Regions from separate parts of the Desulfotomaculum sp. OF05-3 genome, predicted to be linked through region 3. Evidence: predicted binding sites of a transcription regulator. Region 3 holds the regulator's gene; each other region holds the start of a gene.

Region 1 (7,535 bases), on a different contig from region 3:
GTGATTGTGCGCTGAGCGGACGGTCATGTAAAATACAGTTCCCCGGCTTGATCATGAAGGTGGTCGGGCCGGGGTTTTATATGTCTGCACCTTATATTTCGTGAGAAAATCCGGATTGCTGACATTAGTTCTGAGTGATCGTGGAAAGCGGAAAGCGGCAGACATGACAGGAGAAGATCAACAATGAATATCGTATTATACGAGCCGGAAATGCCGGCCAATACAGGAAATATCGGGCGCACCTGTGTGGCGACGAACACGAAGCTGCACCTGATCGAGCCGCTGGGATTTAAGCTCAGCGAGAAGCATTTAGTCCGGGCAGGGCTGGATTACTGGGATAAGCTGGACGTAACAGTGTACAGCGATTATCAGGATTTTTTAAAGAGAAATCCGGGGGCGAAGATCTATATGGCGACCACGAAGGGCGAGCATGTATACACGGACGTTCCTTATGACCCGGATGTCTACATCATGTTCGGGCCGGAGAGCCGTGGGATTCCGGAGGAGATCCTGATTGAAAACCGTGAAAACTGCATCCGGATCCCGATGTGGGGCGATATCCGGTCACTGAATCTCTCGAATTCAGTTGCGATCGTGCTCTATGAGGCGTTACGGCAGAACGGATTTGAGAAGATGACGATGGAAGGACATCTGCATCATTTACACTGGAAAGAATAATTGAAAAATTAAAAAATGATAGAGCGCTTATTGTATACAAGATACGAAGCTGTTCCGCCGTGGATTTCCGGCATGTTTTTGAGACAACTGTGGAAGAGATAAGCGTTTTATAAAAAGGGGAAAGCGAGAAAACAACTATGATGAACGAAAAATGGGAAGAACAGTTCCGTGAACAGATCCATGAATTTGTTGGAACGATCGAGAAGTTCGATAAGGGAGAGATCGACCGTAAGGCATACAAGGGAATCTCCGGTGGATTCGGAAGCTATGCACAGCATGATCCGTCAAAGCACATGCTGCGTCTCAGAATGGCAGGCGGGAACCTGACGGAAAAACGTCTGGAGTTTCTTACCGAGGCAGTGAAAGATTACGGTGTGGAGCTTATGAAGCTCACTACATGTGAGACCGTGCAGCTCCACAACCTGAAAGCAGAGCAGGTTCCGGTCCTCATGGAGAAAGCCATCGCGAGTGAGATTTACAGCAGAGGCGGCGGTGGAGACAATCCGAGAAATATCATGATGAGTCCTCTCTCCGGCGTGCAGAAAGGTGAGGCATTCGATGTAAAACCGTATGCGGAGGCAGCGGCAGAGTACCTGCTCTCTATTGCTGGCGAGATCCACATGCCGAGAAAGTTAAAAGTAGCCTTCAGCAACGGTGCGGATGATTCCGTACACAGCGCCTTCCGCGATATGGGATTTATGGCAAACCCGGATGGAACCTTTACACTTCGCATCGCGGGCGGACTCGGCGGCGGCTATAAGATGGGAATCCTTGTGGATGAACATGTCCAGACGACGGAGATCCTTTCCTACATCCGTGCCATGATCGAGACATTCTGCCAGCATGGAAATTATGAGAACCGCGCGAAAGCCCGCACCCGCTTTATGCAGGAGACTATGGGCGTTGACGGTTTAAAGGCAGCGTTCCTTGAGAATGTGGCAAAGGTAAAAGAAAAAGGCGGTCTTGACCTTCATGTGGAAGCAAAGCCGGTAACAAAGAAAGGCAGCGGCGAGATTTCCGGAAAGCGTGTAGTCGCACAGAAACAGCCGGGACTCTATGCGGTGGCATACCACCCGATTGGTGGATGTCTTCCGGCAGGAAAACCTGCGGAGCTTCTTACTCTTGTAAGAGAGATCCCGGACGCAGAGTGCCGGATCGCTCCGTATGAGACGATCTACATCATCAACCTCACTGCTGACGAGGCGAAGAAAGTCCTTGAAGCGACAAACGACGGCGCTCAGAGCACTTTTGAGAACAGTGTAGCCTGTATCGGTGCTGCAATCTGCCAGCAGGGTGTAAGAGACAGTCAGGCGGCGCTCAGAGCGGCTGTGGAGGCAGTCCGTGAGGCCGGGATCCCGGACGGAGCGCTTCCGAGGATCTGTATTTCCGGATGCCCGTCCAGCTGTTCCGGACACCAGGCGGCAGCCATCGGTTTCCAGGGAGCGGCAAAGTCTGTTGACGGAAAGCCGGAGTCCGCGTTTAAGATGTTTGTAGGCGGAAGCGATAAGCTGGGTGCCGCAAAGTTCGGCGAGGCCGGAGCTGTGATCTTAGAGCGCGATCTGCCGAAATTCTTCGTGGACCTTGGAAAAGCCGTTGCCAGCCGGAACATGAACTGGGAGACATGGATCGTGGGGCATGAGGATGAATTTAAGGCGATTGTGGAAAAGTACGCTTAAGAGGAAATCATACGTGGAAAAGTGGGAAAATCCGAGAATGAAAGTAAGCAGCAGAGGCAGCGAAAGCTTTCGTTCAGAGCCCGAATTCATATAAGTAAAAGAGGGCTTTTTAAGAAAGTACGTAACTATTCAGTACCTTCATAGTTACGTGCAAAAATCCATTCCAGATCAGCTTCGCTGATGGGATTTTTGCTTTCCAGCCTATGTTTTCTTACGGTCAGCGCAGCAAGTGCGCAGACCTACTGAACAGTTACGAAAGTACTTCATATTTGAATAACAACATAAAAACGGTCGACAGCGAAAAAACTGTCGGCCGTTTTTTTACATCTCAATCAACTGAAACTCCACCTGTCTGGCCCGCAGCATCTGTGCTTCCCGGCGATGGCATGTGAAAATAATGATCTGGCCGCCATAGGCGGAGGCGAGCCATTCCAGTGCCGTCTTCAGGCGCTCATCATCATACTGTGTAAAGCTGTCATCGAAGATCAGCGGGAAGCCGGAGCCGGATCCCTGGAGAAGCTTTGCGGCGGCGAGACGCAGGGCGAGATAGACCTGGTCCATGGTTCCGCTGCTGACGTTCTCGAGGGGAACCAGCTTTGTCTTCGTGTTTAAGAAGACATTCAGATTCTCGTCGATGCTCATGCTGTCATAGATCCCGCCGGTGATTCCGGTAATGTACTGGGACGCTTCTTTATTCAGGTAGAGTCCGAAGGAATCACGGATCGAGGAGGAGAGATCTGCCATAGTCTCCTGGGCAAGATCGATGGCGACGATCTCATCGTGGATCCTGTCGTTTTCCGCCAGTGTCCGCTTCAATGCCTTCGCCTTATTTTTACAGTTGCTCAAATGCTCTAATTTCTTCTCAAGCTCCCACTGGGTCCGCTGCTGTTTCTCGATCATCTCGCTGCAGCCGGCCTGTTTCGTCTGGAGATTGCTTAAATCTTCTAAGAACTTCCTGATCTCTGCCTCAGACTGGGTAACCATATCGCAGAGCTTTGAGAATTCGCCCATTCTCGCCCGGAACGCGTTCATGGCATCCTCAGACACTGCGGAATCTCCGAGATGTCTCGCGAGAAGCGCGCCAAGTTCAGAGGAAGTATTGTCGAACAATCTGTGGTATTCTTTATCTTTCTGGAGGATGAACAGGGAGATGATAAAGAAGATCACAGCCGCCGTGGCTGCCGCGCCACAGACCGGAAGATAGGCGGTGAGGTTGAAATATCCAAGTGTCGCTGCAGCCCCCAGTCCTGCGACTCCGAGAACCGCTGTGAGACCGGAAAGAACCTTCCTGGACTTCTTGTTACACTCCCCATTCAGAGTATTATATTCGCTGTAAAGCCTCTCCGCGTCGGAAGACATGGCATCCACGGATGCCCGGTCTGTAAAGCCGTTGTCAGACAGCACCTTTTTCCCATTTGCCAGTTTCTCGTCCAGATCCTTTTTCTGTGTCTGGGTGTTGTCGATCAGGCCCTTGACCTGGGTCCGCATATTCTGGTAGGCGGCGAGCTGGTTCTCGTACTCCGGACCGGCGATCTCCGCCTCCACATTCCGGATCTCCGCGAGAAGAGAGGTAAACTCCCGGCTCGCCTCTGGGATCAGACCCGCCTCGAGGGAACGTTTCTGGTTTCTCAAAAACGCAGTCGCTTTTGTGATATTTAAGGAAATATTGCCGGTGGTGTTCATGTTGGCAATATAATTCTTTAATTCCGTCACCATCCCGTCTTCGGTGGCACTCTTTAACTGACCAATACTGATGGTGTTGTTGTACATGGTCTCGGTGAGACCGTCAAGCAGGCTGGAGACAAATGCAGGTGTCGCCTCTTCCTCCAGTCCTTTCGTCTCATTGATGATCTTTAAAGACTTATTTTCCTTCCGGAACCGGCGCTCGATGCGGTAGATGGTTCCGTCCTTTTCCAGTCTCAGCCATCCCTCGTAGGTTCCGCTGTTCTCCCAGGGCTCGTACTTTGTATACAGATCATTCTTTGCCGCCCGTCCGCGCCCGCGCTCGATGCCGAAGAGCATGCCGCGGATGAAGGTGTGAAGCGTGGATTTTCCGGCTTCGTTCTTTCCGTAGATAATGTTGATCCCGTCGTTGAAGGAGATGGTCCGGTCATGAAATTTTCCGAAACCGTCGATATGTAATTCGAGTAATCTCATGGCTGGCTCCTTTCATCTTTTGTCATAAGCAGGGCATGAATTCCATAGTACAGGGCTTTCTTCTCCACCGGACTCATATCATCCTTCATGAGTGCCTGGATATAAAAGCCGATCATGTCGCTTGGATGTTCCGCGAACAGTGCGTGGAAATCATACTGTGGCTCCGACTCGTCCAGGATCTCGATAATATTCCACTGACCGGAGAGAAAATCCAGGTCAAAGCTGATATCCGGGTCTCGCATACCGCGGATCCGGAAGCGGTAGATATTGTTGGCACCGCGCTTGCGGATCTCGTCGGCGATGATCTGGGAAAGCTCGGTGTTTGTCGTCTGGGGCGTCACATTGACCACGAGCGGGATATACTGGGCCTGGCAGACTTCCTTAAACTGCAGGGAGGTCACATGTCCGCTGGTGGTGTCGATCTCGCCGATAAAATATCCGTGAGGTCCGGTCTCCGTCATGTCAAGCGGTTCCGGGGAACCGGCGTAGGCCATGCGGTTTTCCAGAAGAATCTCCGGTTTGTGGATATGTCCCAGGGCGATGTAGGAGAACGGGGATGCTGCCAGCGCATTCCGATCAAATGGGACATGTTTCGCGTCACCGCCGTGGAGCATGAGAATTCTGGTGCGTCTCGAGGCCGGCAGGGAAATATTGTCGGCTTTCGCCTCGGTGATCTCGGCCGTGTGGTAGCTGAAGCCGTAGACCTCCGTGTTCAGTTCCTCGAAATAGACGGAAGAGAGGTTCTCGTCCATCAGAAATGTGACGTTCGGCGCCCAGGTGAAGCTCAAGAGGGCGGAACTCTTCCGGATCCGGTCATGGTTCCCGGCGATGATGACAACGCGGGTTCCCGGAATCGTGGAGAACAGGTAGTTGACCTCTTTCAGATCCCGCGCTAAGGGCTGGCGGTGGAATAAGTCACCGGAGATCAGAAGAAGGTCCGCGCGGGAGTCCCTGGCATCTTCGATGATCCGCTGGAACGTCAGACGGATCGCCTGTTCCCGCTTTTTGCCCCAGGGCTTATCGCTGTCCGGGATCATGCCCCAGTGGATATCGGCGGTGTGAATAAATTTCATACATTCCTCCATGGTGTATGGATTGCAGATACACTGCGCTCCAGTATCAAGGTAGTGGACTGTGAAAGTCCGCAAAAACGTGTTTCTCAGGTTACCGCGGCAGTTCGGTCACCAGAGGATTGCTGTCGCGTAAATGTGAAAAGGAGCGCAACAGATCTCTGTGCGCTCCCTTGCGGCTGCCTTGCATCGAAAGGACGCGGCGGGCTGCTGTTTCTTTATAATTCGCAGTTATTAACGGTACGCGGGAACGGAACTACGTCGCGGATATTGCCCATTCCTGTGAGGTACATTACGCAGCGCTCGAAGCCGAGACCGAAACCGGAGTGGCGGACGCTGCCGTATTTTCTCAGATCAAGATAGAAACCGTAGTCTTCCGGCTTTAATCCGAGCTCGTTCATTCGGGCAAGGAGCTTCTCGTAATCGTCCTCACGCTGGCTTCCGCCGATGATCTCGCCGATACCCGGAACGAGACAGTCCACAGCGGCAACGGTCTTTCCGTCCGGATTTAATTTCATGTAGAACGCCTTGATCTCCTTCGGGTAGTCGGTAACAAATACCGGTCTCTTGAAGATCTTCTCAGTCAGATAGCGCTCATGCTCCGTCTGGAGATCGCAGCCCCAGAATACCTTGTAATCGAACTCATCGTTGTGCTCTTCAAGGAGCTTTACAGCCTCTGTGTAGGTAACGTGGCCGAATTCGGAATTTAATACGTTGTTTAAGCGGTCGAGAAGTCCCTTGTCGACGAACTGGTTGAAGAAGTTCATCTCGGATGGAGCGTTCTCGAGAACGTAACGGATGACATACTTTAACATGCCTTCAGCGACAGCCATATTGTCATCGAGATCTGCGAATGCCATTTCCGGCTCGATCATCCAGAACTCGGCAGCATGACGGGTCGTGTTGGAATTCTCAGCACGGAAGGTCGGTCCGAAGGTGTAAACATTGCGGAATGCCATTGCGTAGGTCTCAGCGTTTAACTGTCCGCTTACGGTAAGGCTTGTGTGCTTTCCGAAGAAGTCCTTGCTGTAATCAACTGCGCCGTCCTCAGTCTTCGGAACGTTATCAAGATCGAGAGTCGTTACCTGGAACATCTCACCGGCACCCTCACAGTCACTGGAGGTGATTAGCGGAGTGTGGACATAGACGAAGCCCTGTTCCTGGAAGTACTGATGGATCGCGTAAGCGATCAAGGAACGCACACGGAATACAGCCTGGAATGTATTTGTACGTGCGCGGAGGTGCGGGATCGTACGAAGATATTCGAATGTATGGCGCTTTTTCTGGAGCGGGTAGTCTGCGCTGGAAGCCCCCTCAACGGTAACTTCTGTTGCCTGGATCTCAAACGGCTGCTTTGCCTCCGGTGTTGCAACGAGAGTACCTTTTACGATAATGGAAGCGCCGACGTTTAACTTGGAAACTTCAGCGAAGTTTGCCATTGTATCATGGTAAACGATCTGTAAGGTATCGAAGCTTGTACCATCGTTTAATACGATAAAGCCGAATGCCTTGGAATCACGGATGCTGCGGATCCAACCGCCGACCTGGATCTCCTGGTTTAAATATTTGTCACGCTCTTTAAAGAGCTCTTTCACTGTTGTCAACTGCATGATTTTTCCTTCTCCTTATATCTCTCTTCTTAGATAAATGTGCAATCTGGTATTAGTATAGCGTATTTTTTATGGGGATTCAAGGTGAAATGGGCATAACACGGGGGTTTTCGGGAGTTTTTTAAAGGCCTCCCGGGCAGAAATTACAGAGTCCATCAAGATTTGTAAGTAAAATAGGGATAGAAAAATATATTTTTATAGAAAAATTCCGGAATATCGACTATAATAATAATAAAATAGCATACGGGAGGGCAAACGAATGAATATTTATGATCGGATCAAGACTATGAGCGATGAGATGGCGGGTGACCTTACAGCGCAGAGACGTGACTTTCATAAGTACG
Region 2 (7,535 bases), on a different contig from region 3:
CTCCTTGCCCGCGCACTGTAACAGGATTTTGCCGATGCTTCGCATTCCGAATCGGCAAAATCCACTACCACCACTGTATTGTACGGAATTTTCAGTTCAGAAAATTCCTACCCATGAAAAGTAACTATGAAGGTTCCTGTACATAATCAGGCATGTTTGCACCTCGCGCAGGCAGCAACATTATTTCTCATACGTTCCCTTTTTAAGGATTTTTCCGTCTCTCATCATAGGCACGCCCATAGCGATCACCGTATCAAGAGAGAGATCTTCATTCATGATCAGGATATCGGCATCACTTTCTTCCTTCACAGCACCCTTTTTCGGATATAATTCCAGAGCCATCGCCGGATTCTTAGTTCCGAGAGCCAGAAGTTCCTCAAAATCCATATTTTCTTCTTTTACCATGTAGACGATCTGACGGTAGATCGTATCCACATCGGAAACACCGATCTCCACAAGTTTTCCTTCTGCGTCATAGTTAGACCAGCTTCCCTGTCCATCGGAGCTCATGGTCACCTTCTCCATTGGAACGCCTTCTTCTTTCGCTTTCTTGACAGCGTCTGCAACAGAGTGGAACTTGCTTTCAGATTCCCCACAGGTGAGGTCGATCGTTCCGCCCATCTTCGCGAACTTAAACGCATCCTCTAAGAGGTTCGCGTTGCGTCCCACGTGAGTCGGCTGAAATGTTTTCGGCGGGATCGAGGTGCGCTCTAATGCCTCAAATACCGGTTTTAATGCTCTCTTATCTCCGCCCATGTGAAGGCAGATAAATCCAGGTTTTCCACTCAGCATTCCTGCGGTGCGGACATCACTGGCCAGACGGATCAGTTCTTCTGTCGTGATATTCGGCGCACGGTGATCAGAGATCGCAAGCTTCACTCCAAGGATCTCATCGATAAACATAATGTCCTTGCTGACACTTCCGGTCACGGTCGTACTCGGATAACCATAGGCTCCGCAGATCGCATAAGCGGAAATTCCCTCTTCTTTTAACGCTTTTACCTTTGCTAAAAGATTCTCCACGCTTCTGCTGATTCCGTCAGTTCCCAAAAGTCCAAGTACAGTTGTAACACCACCCTTGATCAGGCTGGACAGCTGGACCTGCGGTGCCTGAGTGTGGAAGCTTCCTTCTCCGCCGCCTCCGGTCACATGGACATGACGGTCGATAATACCCGGAGTCACGATCTTTCCGGTTCCGTCGATTACTTCACATCCCTCATACTCCGGCAGATGATCCGCAATTCTTTCGATTCTTCCTCCGGCAATCAGGATATCCTTCACTCCGAGATATTCCGGTGCGTAAACTTTTGCGTTTTTTACTAACAGCATGGGCTTATTCCTCCTGTGTAATCCCTGTTTTACATAACTGCCCGACAGCGGGAAATTCAGTTCAGACAAACCAGCGTACGGCTGAATTGTAATAGAAATTACTGTCGGGCAATTATGATTTTCTTATTATTTTAGTATAACATACCGCCGGAAGTATTCCAAGTGATGATTCAAAACTTTCATTTTTTTACTCGTTACAGTACACGGGCACTCCATGCCCGCGCACTGTAACAGGATTTTGTCGATGCTTCGCATTCCGAATCGGCAAAATCCACTACCATCACTGTATTGTACGGAATTTTCAGTTCAGAAAATTCCTACCCATGAAAAGTAACCTTTACTCGTCTGAACCGGCATCTCCGTTCTCAAGATACCGCTTGACATACTGCCCCGTATAGGACTCCGAAACCTTCACGATCTCCTCCGGCGTTCCTTTCGCGATCACGGTACCGCCGCGGTCTCCGCCTTCCGGTCCCATATCGATAATATAATCCGCGGTCTTGATCACATCCAGATTGTGCTCGATCACAACCACCGTATTTCCACCTTCGGAAAGCTTTCTTAAGATCTCCACCAGCTTATGGACATCCGCGAAGTGGAGTCCTGTCGTCGGCTCATCGAGGATATAGATTGTTTTTCCGGTTCCGCGTCTGGAAAGCTCTGTGGCGAGTTTGATCCGCTGCGCCTCTCCGCCGGAAAGCTCCGTCGAGGGCTGTCCGAGCCGGATATAAGAAAGTCCCACATCGTTCAATGTCGCGATCTTTCTCGCGATAGACGGCACATTCTCAAAGAACTTTAACGCCTCCTCCACGGTCATATTCAACACATCGTAAATGCTCTTTCCCTTATACTTCACTTCCAGGGTCTCACGGTTGTACCGCTTTCCACCGCAGACCTCGCAGGGCACATAGACGTCCGGCAGGAAATGCATTTCGATCTTGATGATTCCGTCACCGCTGCAGGCCTCGCATCGGCCGCCCTTCACGTTGAAGCTGAACCGTCCCTTTGAGTATCCCTTCGCCTTCGCATCGGTGGTCGCTGCAAAAAGATCACGGATCAGGTCAAACACACCAGTGTAGGTCGCCGGATTCGATCTCGGCGTTCTTCCGATCGGGGACTGGTCGATGGCGATGATCTTATCCAGCTGTTCCACACCATCGATTCCGTCGTGATCTCCCGGGATCGTCCGGGCACGGTTCAGCTTTTTCGCCAGCGCCTTATAGAGGATCTCGTTGATCAGGGAGCTCTTTCCCGATCCCGACACACCGGTCACGCAGGTCATAATTCCAAGTGGCACATCCACATCGATATTTTTCAGGTTATTCTCCCTCGCGCCGCGGATTTTGATCCAGCCCGTTGGGCTTCTTCTCTCCTTCGGCACCGGAATTTTGATCCGGCCGCTCAAATACGCACCGGTGATCGATTCCTTACACTTCATGATCTGGGCTGCCGTTCCCACAGCGACCACATTTCCGCCGTGTTCCCCGGCTCCCGGACCGATATCCACGATACAGTCCGCCGCCCGCATCGTATCTTCATCGTGCTCCACGACGATCACACTGTTTCCGAGATCCCGGAGATGTTCCAACGTTTTCAGCAGCTTATCGTTATCTCTCTGGTGCAGTCCGATACTCGGCTCATCGAGGATATAGGCAACCCCCACAAGTCCGGAACCGATCTGGGTCGCCAGACGGATTCTCTGTGCCTCGCCGCCGGAAAGGGTACCGGTCGCCCGGGATAAGGACAGATAATCCAGTCCCACGTCGATCAGGAAGCTGATCCTCGCCCGGATTTCCTTCAAAATCTGTTCACCGATCATCTTCTGCATCTCGGATAGCTTCAGATCATCGATAAACTCCCTGAATTTTACGATAGACATATTCGTAGCCTCGTAAATATTCAGCCCACCTACCGTCACCGCCAGAGAAGACTGCTTTAAACGCTGTCCATGACAGGTGGTACACGGTGTGATCCGCATAAAGCTCTCGTACTCTGCCTTGCTGGCCTGGGAGAATGTCTCCCGGTAACGGCGGTTTACGTTCTCGATCAGACCCTCAAAGGCCACGTCATAAACACCGGTTCCCCTCTGTCCTGTATAGTGGACCTTTACTTCCTTTCCGCCGGTTCCGTAGATCAGGATATCATGGATCTCCTTCGGATAATCTTTGAACGGAGTATCAAGATCAAAGTGATACTCTGCCGCCAGGGCATCTAAGATCGCCCTTGAAAAGCTTCCCGGCTTCGCGCAGGACTGCCAGCCGAGAACGACGATTGCTCCCTCATTGATACTCAAGGACTTATCCGGGATCATCAGATCTTCATCAAATTCCATCTTATATCCCAGACCGAAACAGTCCGGGCAGGCGCCGAACGGGTTGTTGAAGGAGAAGCTTCGCGGCTCCACCTCCTCGATGCTGATCCCGCAGTCCGGGCAGGAAAAGCTCTGGCTGAAGTTGATCGGCTCGCCGTCAGCTACATCCACGATCATCAGACCATCGGACAGCTTCATCACTGTCTCTATGGAGTCCGTCAGACGTTTCTCGATCCCCGGCTTCACAACGAGACGGTCCACAACGATCTCAATATTGTGCTTGATGTTCTTCTCCAGCGTGATCTCTTCTGACAGCTCATGTAGATTTCCGTCGATCATCACACGGACGTAACCACTGCGTTTCGCCTGTTCCAGAACCTTCTCATGACGTCCTTTTCTTCCACGGACCATTGGCGCTAAAAGCTGGATTTTCGTCCGCTCCGGCAGTGTCATGATCTGGTCCACCATCTGGTCCACTGTCTGCTTGCGGATCTCCCTGCCGCACTTCGGGCAGTGGGGGATACCGATCCTAGCGTACAGAAGACGCATATAGTCGTATATCTCCGTCACGGTTCCTACGGTGGAACGCGGGTTGCGGTTCGTGGATTTCTGGTCGATGGAGATTGCCGGGGAAAGTCCCTCGATGCTCTCCACATCCGGTTTTTCCATCTGGCCTAAGAACTGGCGCGCGTAGGAAGATAAGGACTCCATATAGCGTCTCTGTCCCTCCGCATAGATCGTATCAAATGCCAGAGAAGATTTTCCCGATCCCGAAAGTCCGGTCAGGACCACCAGCTCATTTCTCGGGATATCCAGGGAAATATTTTTTAAGTTGTGCTCGTTGGCACCTCGTATTTTTATATATTGCTTCGGCATTGTGTCTCTCCTCTTTGCCATGTCTGCTTTTGCTTTATCATTCTCACAGAGCTCCGGGACTATACGTTTTCCAGGTATTCCGGACATTATCCCATGTTACGGTCAGTATACCACAAATTCGCCTCATATGCAAACGTTTGTTCGTTTTATGTTTTACCACTTTTCATCTGCACAGACTGCGCAGACCGTTTCAATCGGCATATCCATCTGTCTTTTCCCCCAAAAACGCGAAAGACCCCGGCAGCTGCCCGCCGGGGTCTCTCTTTATGGGTTTCTATGAAATTCTACATTATCTGTGTGTACTGTTTTTCAGCATTTCCCTGCTACGAGATCTTCTATACGCATATAAATTTAAGACTTCCAGAACTATTGATACAAATTCAGTCGGTAGAAGCAGCATAAACATATGGTACACCGGGATATACGTTATGAAAAGCTGTCGACATATCTTGTATGAGATAAAAGCTATAGGAACTATGAGTAGTATCCATCGTCCGTCTCTACTTCTTAAACTATCGTAAACAGCCAGTGCATATAGAATTTCAAGCACAAATATAATGCATGATACGCTTGAAATATTCGCAACATTACTTGCCAGTACTTCATCGACTAATTCTGGATTTTTTACCAGCTCGTTCCAATATTCATATGTAATGACTCCTGCCGGAGGGATATATTCTTTATGTCCGTTTTTCAGAATAAAACCAATAAAGAATATATTAAACAAAATAACTGTCAAAGATGATAAATAAAAAAATTTGCTTTCTTCATAGCTATTCATTCCCTCCTAATCATATGAGATAATGTAATAGACACACTTTCTTTTCAATTCAATAAAAACATCGCCGTCATCATCCTTTATATAATCAAGCTTTTTGTATCCATTCCTACCAGGAAACTTCTACATTATATCCACCGTTCTGATCCTTCGTGATCTTATATTTCACGCCGTCCGCATCTGTCACGGTTCCGCTGGTCTTTACCTTACCGGATTCGTTGACCACATATGTCTTTCCGTCAACGGTGACTTTCTCGTACTTCATTCCTTCTTCCGCACTCACAAGGCGTCCGTTCTCGTAGAGACTTCCGTCCTTCACACCCGTGAATCCGTCGCCTCTCGTTCCGATACTGCCGGAAGTTGTGAAGTAGAATACTTCGTTGTCATGGTTATCGTCGTTGATCACGATCCGCCCGGTCTTCATCTTTCCGTCACTGTCAAAGTAGAACTTTCTGCCGTCGCTCAGCTCCACAAGACCTGTCTTCATGCGGCCCTTTTTATCAAAGCAGTAGGTCTCGCCCTTGATCTTTGCTATTCCGTATCCGCAGGCCTCCGTTGTTTTATAGGATGTGGAGTATGCGCGGCCATCTTTAAAGTAGTACCAGTTTTCCTCAGCGTCATCCGGGGATGCCATATATCTCCAGCCGTTCATCTGCTGTCCGCCGCTGCGGAAGTAGCGAAGGGCATTGACATCGCTGTTGGAGAGGTCGTCACGTCCTGTAGATGTGTAATCAGACTCATTTACCCAGCCAGTCAGCATCCTTCCGCTGTGGTCAAAGATATAGGTCTCACCGGAGATCTTCAGCTCACCATCATAGATCAGCTTTCCACTGGAATTAAAATAGTACCAGTACTCACCCCAGTCATCCTCTCTGTCCGCCAGTTTTCTCCAGCCCGTCGTCATAGCTCCGGAATCTTCTAAATGATAGATCTTACCATCGATCTCCACCCAGCCGATATCCAAAACGGAATCCGTAAAGTGGTACCACACGTCATTGATCTGTTTCCAGCCGTTTGTGTACGCCTTTCCGTTCGCTCCAAAATATCTCCATCCGCTCTCGTTCCAGCGGCTGTTGTTGATGTACTTCCATGTGTTTGTGATCATGACACCATTCTCGTTTACATAATAAGTATCATCGATCAGGCTGTTTGTCTGCATCACTCCATTGTAATCCATATAATACCATGCATCCTTGGAGCATACCCAGTCATTCCGAACGAGGCGTCCGTTGTTGTCATTGTAGTAATACCATTTTCCATTCTGCTGCGACCAGTCCGCAAAAGAGGTCGTCGCCATTCCTGCGGTTAAAATCATCGCCGCAACTGCTGCACCTGCAAAATATCTCTTCTTCATAGAAACCCTCCTCTTCTAAATATTTCCGTTTCCGGAATATACTTTTTCACTTTCCCACCGGTTTCCTTTTCATCGTTCCCACGGTGGCTATTTGTTTTCGATATCTCCGTTAGATATCTTTCGTTTTTTGTTTGTACTTGTATTATACAGAAAACTTCCTAAAAACTCTTCTCTTTTTCCTTACATTTCATTAAAAATATGACGCAAAAATGCGGCAAAAACAGGATTGCATTCCCATTTCTGCCGCATTTAAAATTTTCTTATGATTTGCCGCCGGACACTGCAGTTTCTCCCTATGTCTTACCGCAGCACTGAACGTATATCCGACATTTTTATTTTACTCTGCATCTCCAAACAGACGGTTAACTGCACTGAAGATACCTCTTAAGGATGCTCTCGTGATGTTGGAGCTGATGCCGACACCGTATGTCACCTTGCCGGTCTTCTGATCCATCAGGTGGATATAGGAAGCCGCCTGTGCCCCGGAACCGGATGTCAGCGCATGCTCGCTGTAATCGAGAACCTTGATTGAGATACCAAGCTCCTCCTCCAGTCCGCGTTTCACAGCATCGATTGGGCCGTTTCCGACACCTTCAAACTGTTTTGTCTCGCCGTGGTTAGAGTAGGTAACAACAGCAACGGTTGTGAACTGGTCTCCGGACTCGAAATCTGTGGTCTTGCACTTGCGGAAGTGGTACGGTTCCTTGCGGTCGAGATACTCGATGCGGAACTCTTCCATGATCTGTTCCGGTGCGACCTCTCCCTGCTTCTCTGCGATCTTCTGGATCACATCCGCGAACTCTTTGTGCATGCCGCGTGGAAGCTTGAATCCAAAGAAGCTGTCCATAACGAAAGCAACACCGCCCTTTCCGGACTGGCTGTTGATA
Region 3 (7,535 bases):
AGGATCTTTGCCGGATTTTTTCTCCATATTATAGATGGAACCCATCGTCTGATCCTCATGATTGGTCACGATACAGCCATCTAAAACATCATTGGATAGATAATATAGCGTTTCCGGCGGCAGTGGAAGAGCAGATTGACCATAATATACACCATAAAAAGGGACATCCAGCGCATATTCTGTGTAAGCTCCGGAGATAGATGTCCCCATGCCCTCCGCAAGAACAGCTGCCGTCTCTGGAAGCTTCTCCTGACGCCAATGGGTATCTGTCTTATAGTAATCCGTAATATCCAGCGTTCCTGTGATATCGATATAGTCTGCGTAGTTCATGTGATTCCGCATCATATGGAACAGTTTTTCATAGTCCGTGGAGAGGTATCCATGTTTCTCCGCAAGAAAGTAGCTTTTATCCGGGACAATGGAGAGATAAATATTCATCTCCTTGTCAGCCAGATATTTCTCATAGATATATGCAAACCGGTCCGCTGCATGTTCCAGAGAATCCATTTGAAGCGGATATTCAAGCTTTGCTGCATAACCATCCTGTATATAAATATCATGATTATCAAGCTGACCAAACACATCGTAGGTAGTATAGGCTTTCAACGTCCGGAACTGATCTCGCAGCGGAAATTGATCAAGAGTATACTTTTCAAATTCCGTCATAAAGCTTCCATCGGACATGGTATCCAGGGAAAACTTCGGGCGCTGTGCAAGCTTTCGCCGTTCGTTGTCAGAAAACTCCTGGGGCGGCAGCAGCCAGGACGCCATGGTAAGGCTAACAAATACGACTCCCAGCACAACTACTGTAACTATGTTGTTTATATGATTGATATTTTTTGCATTGTTTGTATTCTTTATGCTTTTTATATTCTTACATTCTATCATCTATCATTCCTTCCCGACCTCAGAATTCCTAAAACCTGAAATAAAGAAATGGGTTAAAGGAGCCATCCACAAGAAAAGCCGTACAGATAAGCAGCAGGGCTGAAAGTGCCAGTGGTTCTGCGAATAACATAACTGCTGTTCCTGTTTTCCATTGCTGGATCCGTCTGTAAAAGGACTTTGGAATCGGTGTCGCACCAAGCAGGGCTATCATCAAGACCACAAAATAGCTGCGGAAATAGTAGCTGCATGCTTCAGAAATCAATGGATATCCGCCTGTTCCAAACATGGCTTTCAGGTACGAGAATGCCTGGGACATATCAGTGGCATCAAAGATCACAAAACTGATTGCAGCAGCAGTCAATACATAGATGCGGTTTAAGACATGGCTCTTTTTAAGGATTTCCAAAAGCCATATCTTCTCCAGAATCAGCAGCAGAGCAAAATAAAGTCCCCAGATTACGAAATTCCAGGCGGCACCATGCCAGAAGCCCGTCAGCATCCAGACCAGAAATATATTAAACAGATGCCGCGGTAAACTTACACGACTGCCTCCCAGAGGAATATAGACATAATCCCGAAACCAGGTGCCGAGAGACATATGCCAGCGACGCCAGAATTCAGTTATACTTTTCGAGATAAAAGGATAATTAAAATTTTCCAGAAAATCAAATCCAAATAGCTTTCCAAGTCCGATGGCCATATCACTGTATCCTGAAAAATCAAAATATACATGAAGGGTATAGGCGACTGCATAGAGCCAGAAGAAAAGTACCGATTTATCATCCGAAGTCCGGAAGATGCTGCACAATTCTCCAAGCAGATTGGCGATCAGAATCTTCTTGCCGAGTCCTAAGATAAATCGGCGGATTCCCTGAGCCGTCTTGCCCATAGTATGAATACGCCCCTTCAACTGTTCTGCAATATCCGAATAACGGACGATGGGACCGGCGATCAGCTGAGGAAAGAGTGCCACATATGCAGCTAGGTCTATCAGATTTCTCTGGGCTTTCACATGCTGTCTGTATACATCCATCGTATAGCTGAGTACCTGGAAGGTATAAAAGCTGATTCCGATGGGAAGTGTGATGTTAAGCAAGGGGATCGAACACCCGGTGACGGCATTTACATTACGGATAAAAAAATCTGCGTATTTAAAATAACCAAGCATGAGAAGGCTGGATGAAACCGAAAGTGCGAGAAAAAGCCTGGCAAGCTTCGGGATACTCTGGTAACGCTCGATCAGCAATCCGAATATATATGCCATCAGGATGGCAACTACCATCCAGACTACGTACTTCGGTTCTCCCCAGCCATAGAAACACAGGCTGGAAAGCAGGAGAACCGTATTTTTCAATGATCCCGGTGCTGCAGCATAAAGGATCAGGACACCGGGCAGAAACCAGAATAAAAATGGTATGCTCGAAAAAAGCATAGGTTCCTCCTAATCAAGTACAGCCGGTGCATCCACCAGAACGGTGGAATCCGGTGCCACTTCCGAGCAGGCCTCAACCAGATCATCGACACATTCCTCAGCGCCGTATGCCATCATGACATAATCCGCAACCGAGATGACAACCACCTTGTCCGGGAAGCCGCACATCCAGCGCTGACCCTGAATCTCAGCTTTGTAATCCTCGGCAAATTCTTCTGCTTTCGAGGTGTCCTTAAGCTTCGCAAAGGCGGAACTGAAGGTGTTGGTGTTCATCATATGCTGCAGGGTAGCTGTATCATCATCCAGCATATCATAAAGCTCATCATTTACATGAAGAAGATACTCAAATATCTCCTTATTCTCATCAGTCATGGCGAATTTTGCCGGCGCTTCCGCTTCATTCTCTGCATCACCGCCTACAGCTGCAAACTGCCTGTCCTCGCCCAAAGCATCCCAAACTTCTGTATAAAAATCAACCGCCGATTCAATCACCGTCTCCGGGGATTTCGTCGGTTCATCTGCAGGCTTGCTGCCGCATCCTGCCAGAGAAGCAGCCATGGTAAGAGTCAGAAGCGTTGTAATTGTTTTTTTCATATTGAAAAATTCCTTTCATTATAGGTTTTTGCTTATCAGACTTTATTATCTCAGAAAACCAGGTATAAAGCAAGGCGGGTATAAAAACAGTAAGAATTGTAAAAAAATGTAAGGAAAACTTTATGGCATATGGTCAGGAGTTTATTTATAATAATAATAGAAATGTTGTCTTGTAATACAAACATATGGAGAGGCGGTGTCATAATGAGAAAAGAATTATTAGTCATATTGGGAATCTCCGGCCTGCTTCTGGTCGGCTGCCATACTGTACCCAATGCAGCGCAGGAAACAAACACGATCGCCCCTACTGGTTATGCTTCTGAAGAGGTACAACGCATCTCTTTATTTTATGATGGTTCCCTGTATTTGTATAATGCCACCGGCTTTGATTTCCAACAAAAGGGAAGCTGGGAGTATTTAGGTCAGATAGCCTTTGTGAATAATTTGGAATATCCTACAAAAGATTTAAACGGCACCCATTTAAACGTAGGGCAGGAGGTTTACAGGGATCCGGAATCTCCTCAAAAACTATATGTAAAGTATGATTCAGGTTTTGCACTCTTTGAAGCAGAAAAGGCTACAAAGGAAGAAACTGTGGAGTATCTTGATTATGTACATGCGGAAATTAGGCTGGCAACTTCTGACAGCCTTCAGCTGAAGCTTTCCAATGTCAGCAATGAAACGATAATCTATGGGGAAGCGTATACAATGGAGGTCTTTCGGGATGATAGATGGGAGAAACTTCCGGTTTTACCCGAAGATTATAGTTTTATAGAGATTGCCTACGAATTGGAACCCGGAGAATCTCGGTTTATGGATATAGATTTTGCATGGTTATACGGAGAACTCCAGAAAGGCAAATATAAAATGATAAAAGAGATCTATTTGCCAGACGGAAGAGTATATTCGGTACCGGCAGAATTTGAAATACAATAAAACATGAAGCCCCACCGGATCTCGAATGATGTCGTATAGTCATAGATATCCAGTGGGGCTTTTTCTCTGAGCCATATAAGATGTCTGCCTTTTTCGAACGGCAAGTCATCGCAAGTTCATCACGGTGGGAGTGAGGTCTCCGGCGGGGAGAGACGTTCCTCGAGGATCACAGCGATTCTTTAAGAACTATCCGTAAAAATAAAGATCGGTTTAATTCATCATACGGAAAAGACCGATGACCTTTCCAAGGATCTCGACCTGATCAAGAATGATCGGATCCATCGAGGAATTTTCCGGTTGGAGACGGAAATGGCCATTTTCCTTATAGAAAGTTTTTACAGTAGCGGAATCGTCCACCAGAGCAACGACCTTATCACCGTTTTCAGCGTTTGGCTGCTTTGCAACGATCACTTTATCGCCGTTGTAGATTCCGGCCTCGATCATACTGTTTCCTTTTACCTTCAACATAAATACTTCCTTATTTGGAAGAATTTCTGCAGGAATCGGGAGATAATCTTCGATGTTCTGTTCTGCAAGGATTGGCACTCCGGCAGCGACCGTACCGATCACCGGCACGTTTACGAGTTCGCGTCTCGTCAGGGCGAAATCGTCATCAAGGATCTCGATCGTTCTCGGCTTTGTCGGATCACGACGGATATAGCCGTTTTTTTCCAAGGATTCCAGATGAGAGTGCACGGAGGAAGTGGACTTTAAGTGTACCGCTTCACAAATCTCGCGCACAGCCGGCGGATAACCTTTCTTTAAGATCATTTCTTTTATATATTCAAGTATTTCTCTCTGCTTATCAGTAATTTTTCCCTGACTCATGAAATCCCTCCTTTTTTCATCTGTATACATAGTACCATAAAATACGGGAAAAAGCAAACCTTTGTTCGAAAAATACCGAAAAAGAATTGACAAACATATGTTCGTGTGATAGAATTCGATACAGAACAGATGTTCGCAAACGTAAGTTTGGACTCGCTGGATACAAAGGAGGAAGCTGTATGAAGAAGTATTTGATAGCCCTTGTTATGATTGTAATGATTATGTCCTGCTTTTTCGGAAAGACTCTGGTTATGGCGAATGAAGAGAGTGATGATACAGTCTATAACCGCTATTATACGACGATCGAGGTAGAAAAAGGTGATACACTCTGGTCGATTGCAAAAACTTATTATCACCACTCCGGTATGTCGGTACGGGAATACGTTTATGAGCTGAAATTGATAAACGGAATGGTTTCAGATGAGATACGCGCCGGAAATATGATCTCCGTGGAATACTATGCGGAGACACCGGGGAATCCGTATATAAAGTGATCCTCAAAAAGATGTTTCCCGGATATGAGTGTTGCGGTAAGAACCGTTTTTTGACCAGAGAATAAGATCCCATGGACAGATATATGTTCCGGGGTCTTATTCTTTATAGGACAATGGCTTGCTATTGCCGGTGAGAGACATTACAATAGGATTAACAGCAGAGACCACAGGAGGCACAGATGAGATTATTCCATTTATCAGATCTTCATATCGGAAAGAGAGTGAATGAATTTTCTATGATCGAGGACCAGAAATATATTCTTGAAAGGATTCTGGATCTCGCGGAGAAAGAGATGCCGGACGGAGTGATCCTGGCAGGAGATATCTATGATAAACAGATTCCCTCCGCGGAAGCGGTTCAGGTGTTCGATGAGTTTATCACAAAGCTTGCGGAGAGAAAGCTTCCCGTCTTTGTTATCAGCGGAAACCATGATTCTGCGGAACGACTGGCTTTTGGGGGAAGACTGCTAAACAGCCGGGGAATTTATCTCTCCCCCGTCTATGACGGAACCGTCATGAAAATTCCGATCGCAGATCAGTATGGGACGGTCTGGATCCATCTTCTTCCGTTTATCCGTCCGGCAGCTGTGCGCCGCGTATTTGAAGATGAGTCAGATTTGATTACAGATGTCCAGTCTGCAGTACGTGCAGTGATCAGCCACATGGAGATCGATCCGAATGAGAGAAATATCCTCGTGGCGCACCAGTTTGTTACAGGAGCGTCCCGATGCGAATCGGAGGATATCCAGATCGGAGGTCTTGATAATATTGATGCCTCAGTCTTTGAGGCATTTGATTATACAGCTTTAGGGCATATCCATAGTCCTCAGAATGTGGGAAAGGGCATGGTGCGCTACTGCGGAACGCCCCTGAAATATTCCTTCTCTGAGACGGATCAGGAAAAATCGATCACGGTCGTGGAGATGGAAGAAAAGGGAACGGTAAAGATCAGACTTCTGCCTTTAAAACCATTTCGGGATATGCGAAAGCTCCGGGGAACATATATGGAACTGACTGCCCGTTCGTTTTATCGGGATATGAACTGTGAAGACTATATTCAGGTAACGTTGACGGATGAGGATGATGTGCCGGATGGACTTCAGAAGCTGAGAGTCATCTATCCGAATATTATGCAGCTTTTGTATGATAATCAAAGGACAAGAGCCAGCAGCCAGATTGACGCGGTTCAGGATGTAGAAGAAAAAACAGAGTTAGAACTGTTCCGGGAGTTTTATGAGCTTCAGAATAACCAGCCTATGATGAAACAGCAGGAAGAGTTTGCAGAAAAATTGATCCGGGAGATAAAAGAATGAAGCCAAAAAAACTGGTGATCAGTGCTTTTGGCCCCTATGCGGGAGAGAGCACGATTGATTTTGAAAAACTTGGAGAACACGGGCTCTACTTGATTACGGGGGATACAGGTGCCGGTAAGACAACGGTCTTTGACGCAATCACATTTGCCCTGTATGGGGAAGCGAGTGGGACTGTGCGGGAATCCGGAATGTTCCGCAGCAAATACGCAAAGGCAGAGACAGAAACATTCGTAGAATTGACTTTTTCCTACCAGCGAAAAGAATATAAAATCCGGAGAAATCCGGAATATCAGACCCAAAAGAAACGCGGAACCGGATTTACAACGAAAAAAGCAGATGCGGAGCTCTTTTATCCCGACGAACGTCAGCCTGTTACAAAGATGGGGGCAGTGACAAAGGCGGTAACGGAACTTATGGGGCTTGACTATAAGCAATTTACCCAGATCGCGATGATCGCACAGGGGGATTTTCAGAAACTCCTGATCGCAGGAACTGCCGAACGTGGGGAAATCTTCCGGCAGATTTTTCATACGGAAATCTATCAGACAATTCAGATACGTCTCAGGGACGAAGAACGGAGAAGAAGAAAAGATTACGATGAACTGCGCCGGAGTATCAGCCAGTATTTGAATGATGCCAGTTTTGAGGAGGATCCGGCTGCCGGTCAGGAGTTCCTTGCTTTAAAGAAAGCCGGTTTCGAGGGGAAAATAACTGATGGAATCAATTTACTGCGTGCTGAGACGAAAAAAGAGCAGGAGCGTTTGGAGGTACTGGATGAAACGCTAAGGAAAATTGAAGAGCAGATTTGCAGTGTTAGTGAAAAAAAGGGAAAAGCGGACCTACTAAAAAAGACAGCAGCTGAACTTGAAGCAAAACAGCAGGAGTTGGAGTTACTGCAACCGGAATATGGACGGGTGCTCGCTGAGTGGAACAGGATAGAAAAGCAGGAAGGAACACGCGAGAAACTGACAGAACGGATTCAGAAACTTGAACTTAGCCGTCAAAGCTTTATCGAGCTGGATAAGACTCGTGAAGAGATCAACGGAAAAG

What was found. Region 3 encodes LexA, which represses DNA repair genes until DNA is damaged. Its sites were predicted from a motif close to CNAACANNTGTTNG; they were not measured.
Region 1: DXA87_RS01855 (DNA repair exonuclease) is a predicted target of LexA. The motif match lies at 5,657-5,670, and genes of this name have one in related genera.
Region 2: uvrA (excinuclease ABC subunit UvrA) is a predicted target of LexA. The motif match lies at 4,647-4,660, and genes of this name have one in related genera.

Annotation. Positions count from the first base shown of each region.
Region 1 is NZ_QWGO01000002.1:56,244-63,778, forward strand. Features, by position in the region: gene trmL (tRNA (uridine(34)/cytosine(34)/5-carboxymethylaminomethyluridine(34)-2'-O)-methyltransferase TrmL) at 184-678, shown strand; gene DXA87_RS01845 (nitrite/sulfite reductase) at 816-2,354, shown strand; gene DXA87_RS01850 (AAA family ATPase) at 2,676-4,511, opposite strand; gene DXA87_RS01855 (DNA repair exonuclease) at 4,508-5,584, opposite strand; gene asnS (asparagine--tRNA ligase) at 5,800-7,191, opposite strand; gene DXA87_RS01865 (amidohydrolase) at 7,451-7,535, shown strand, end outside.
Region 2 is NZ_QWGO01000023.1:20,495-28,029, forward strand. Features, by position in the region: gene iadA (beta-aspartyl-peptidase) at 181-1,329, opposite strand; gene uvrA (excinuclease ABC subunit UvrA) at 1,667-4,516, opposite strand; gene DXA87_RS12205 (hypothetical protein) at 4,806-5,297, opposite strand; gene DXA87_RS12210 (FOG: Glucan-binding domain (YG repeat)) at 5,404-6,648, opposite strand; gene leuA (2-isopropylmalate synthase) at 6,986-7,535, opposite strand, start outside.
Region 3 is NZ_QWGO01000018.1:59,344-66,878, reverse strand. Features, by position in the region: gene DXA87_RS10845 (DHHW family protein) at 1-888, opposite strand, end outside; gene DXA87_RS10840 (MBOAT family O-acyltransferase) at 917-2,320, opposite strand; gene DXA87_RS10835 (hypothetical protein) at 2,330-2,914, opposite strand; gene DXA87_RS10830 (immunoglobulin-like domain-containing protein) at 3,119-3,850, shown strand; gene lexA (transcriptional repressor LexA) at 4,061-4,678, opposite strand; gene DXA87_RS10820 (LysM peptidoglycan-binding domain-containing protein) at 4,858-5,172, shown strand; gene DXA87_RS10815 (exonuclease SbcCD subunit D) at 5,352-6,485, shown strand; gene DXA87_RS10810 (SMC family ATPase) at 6,482-7,535, shown strand, end outside.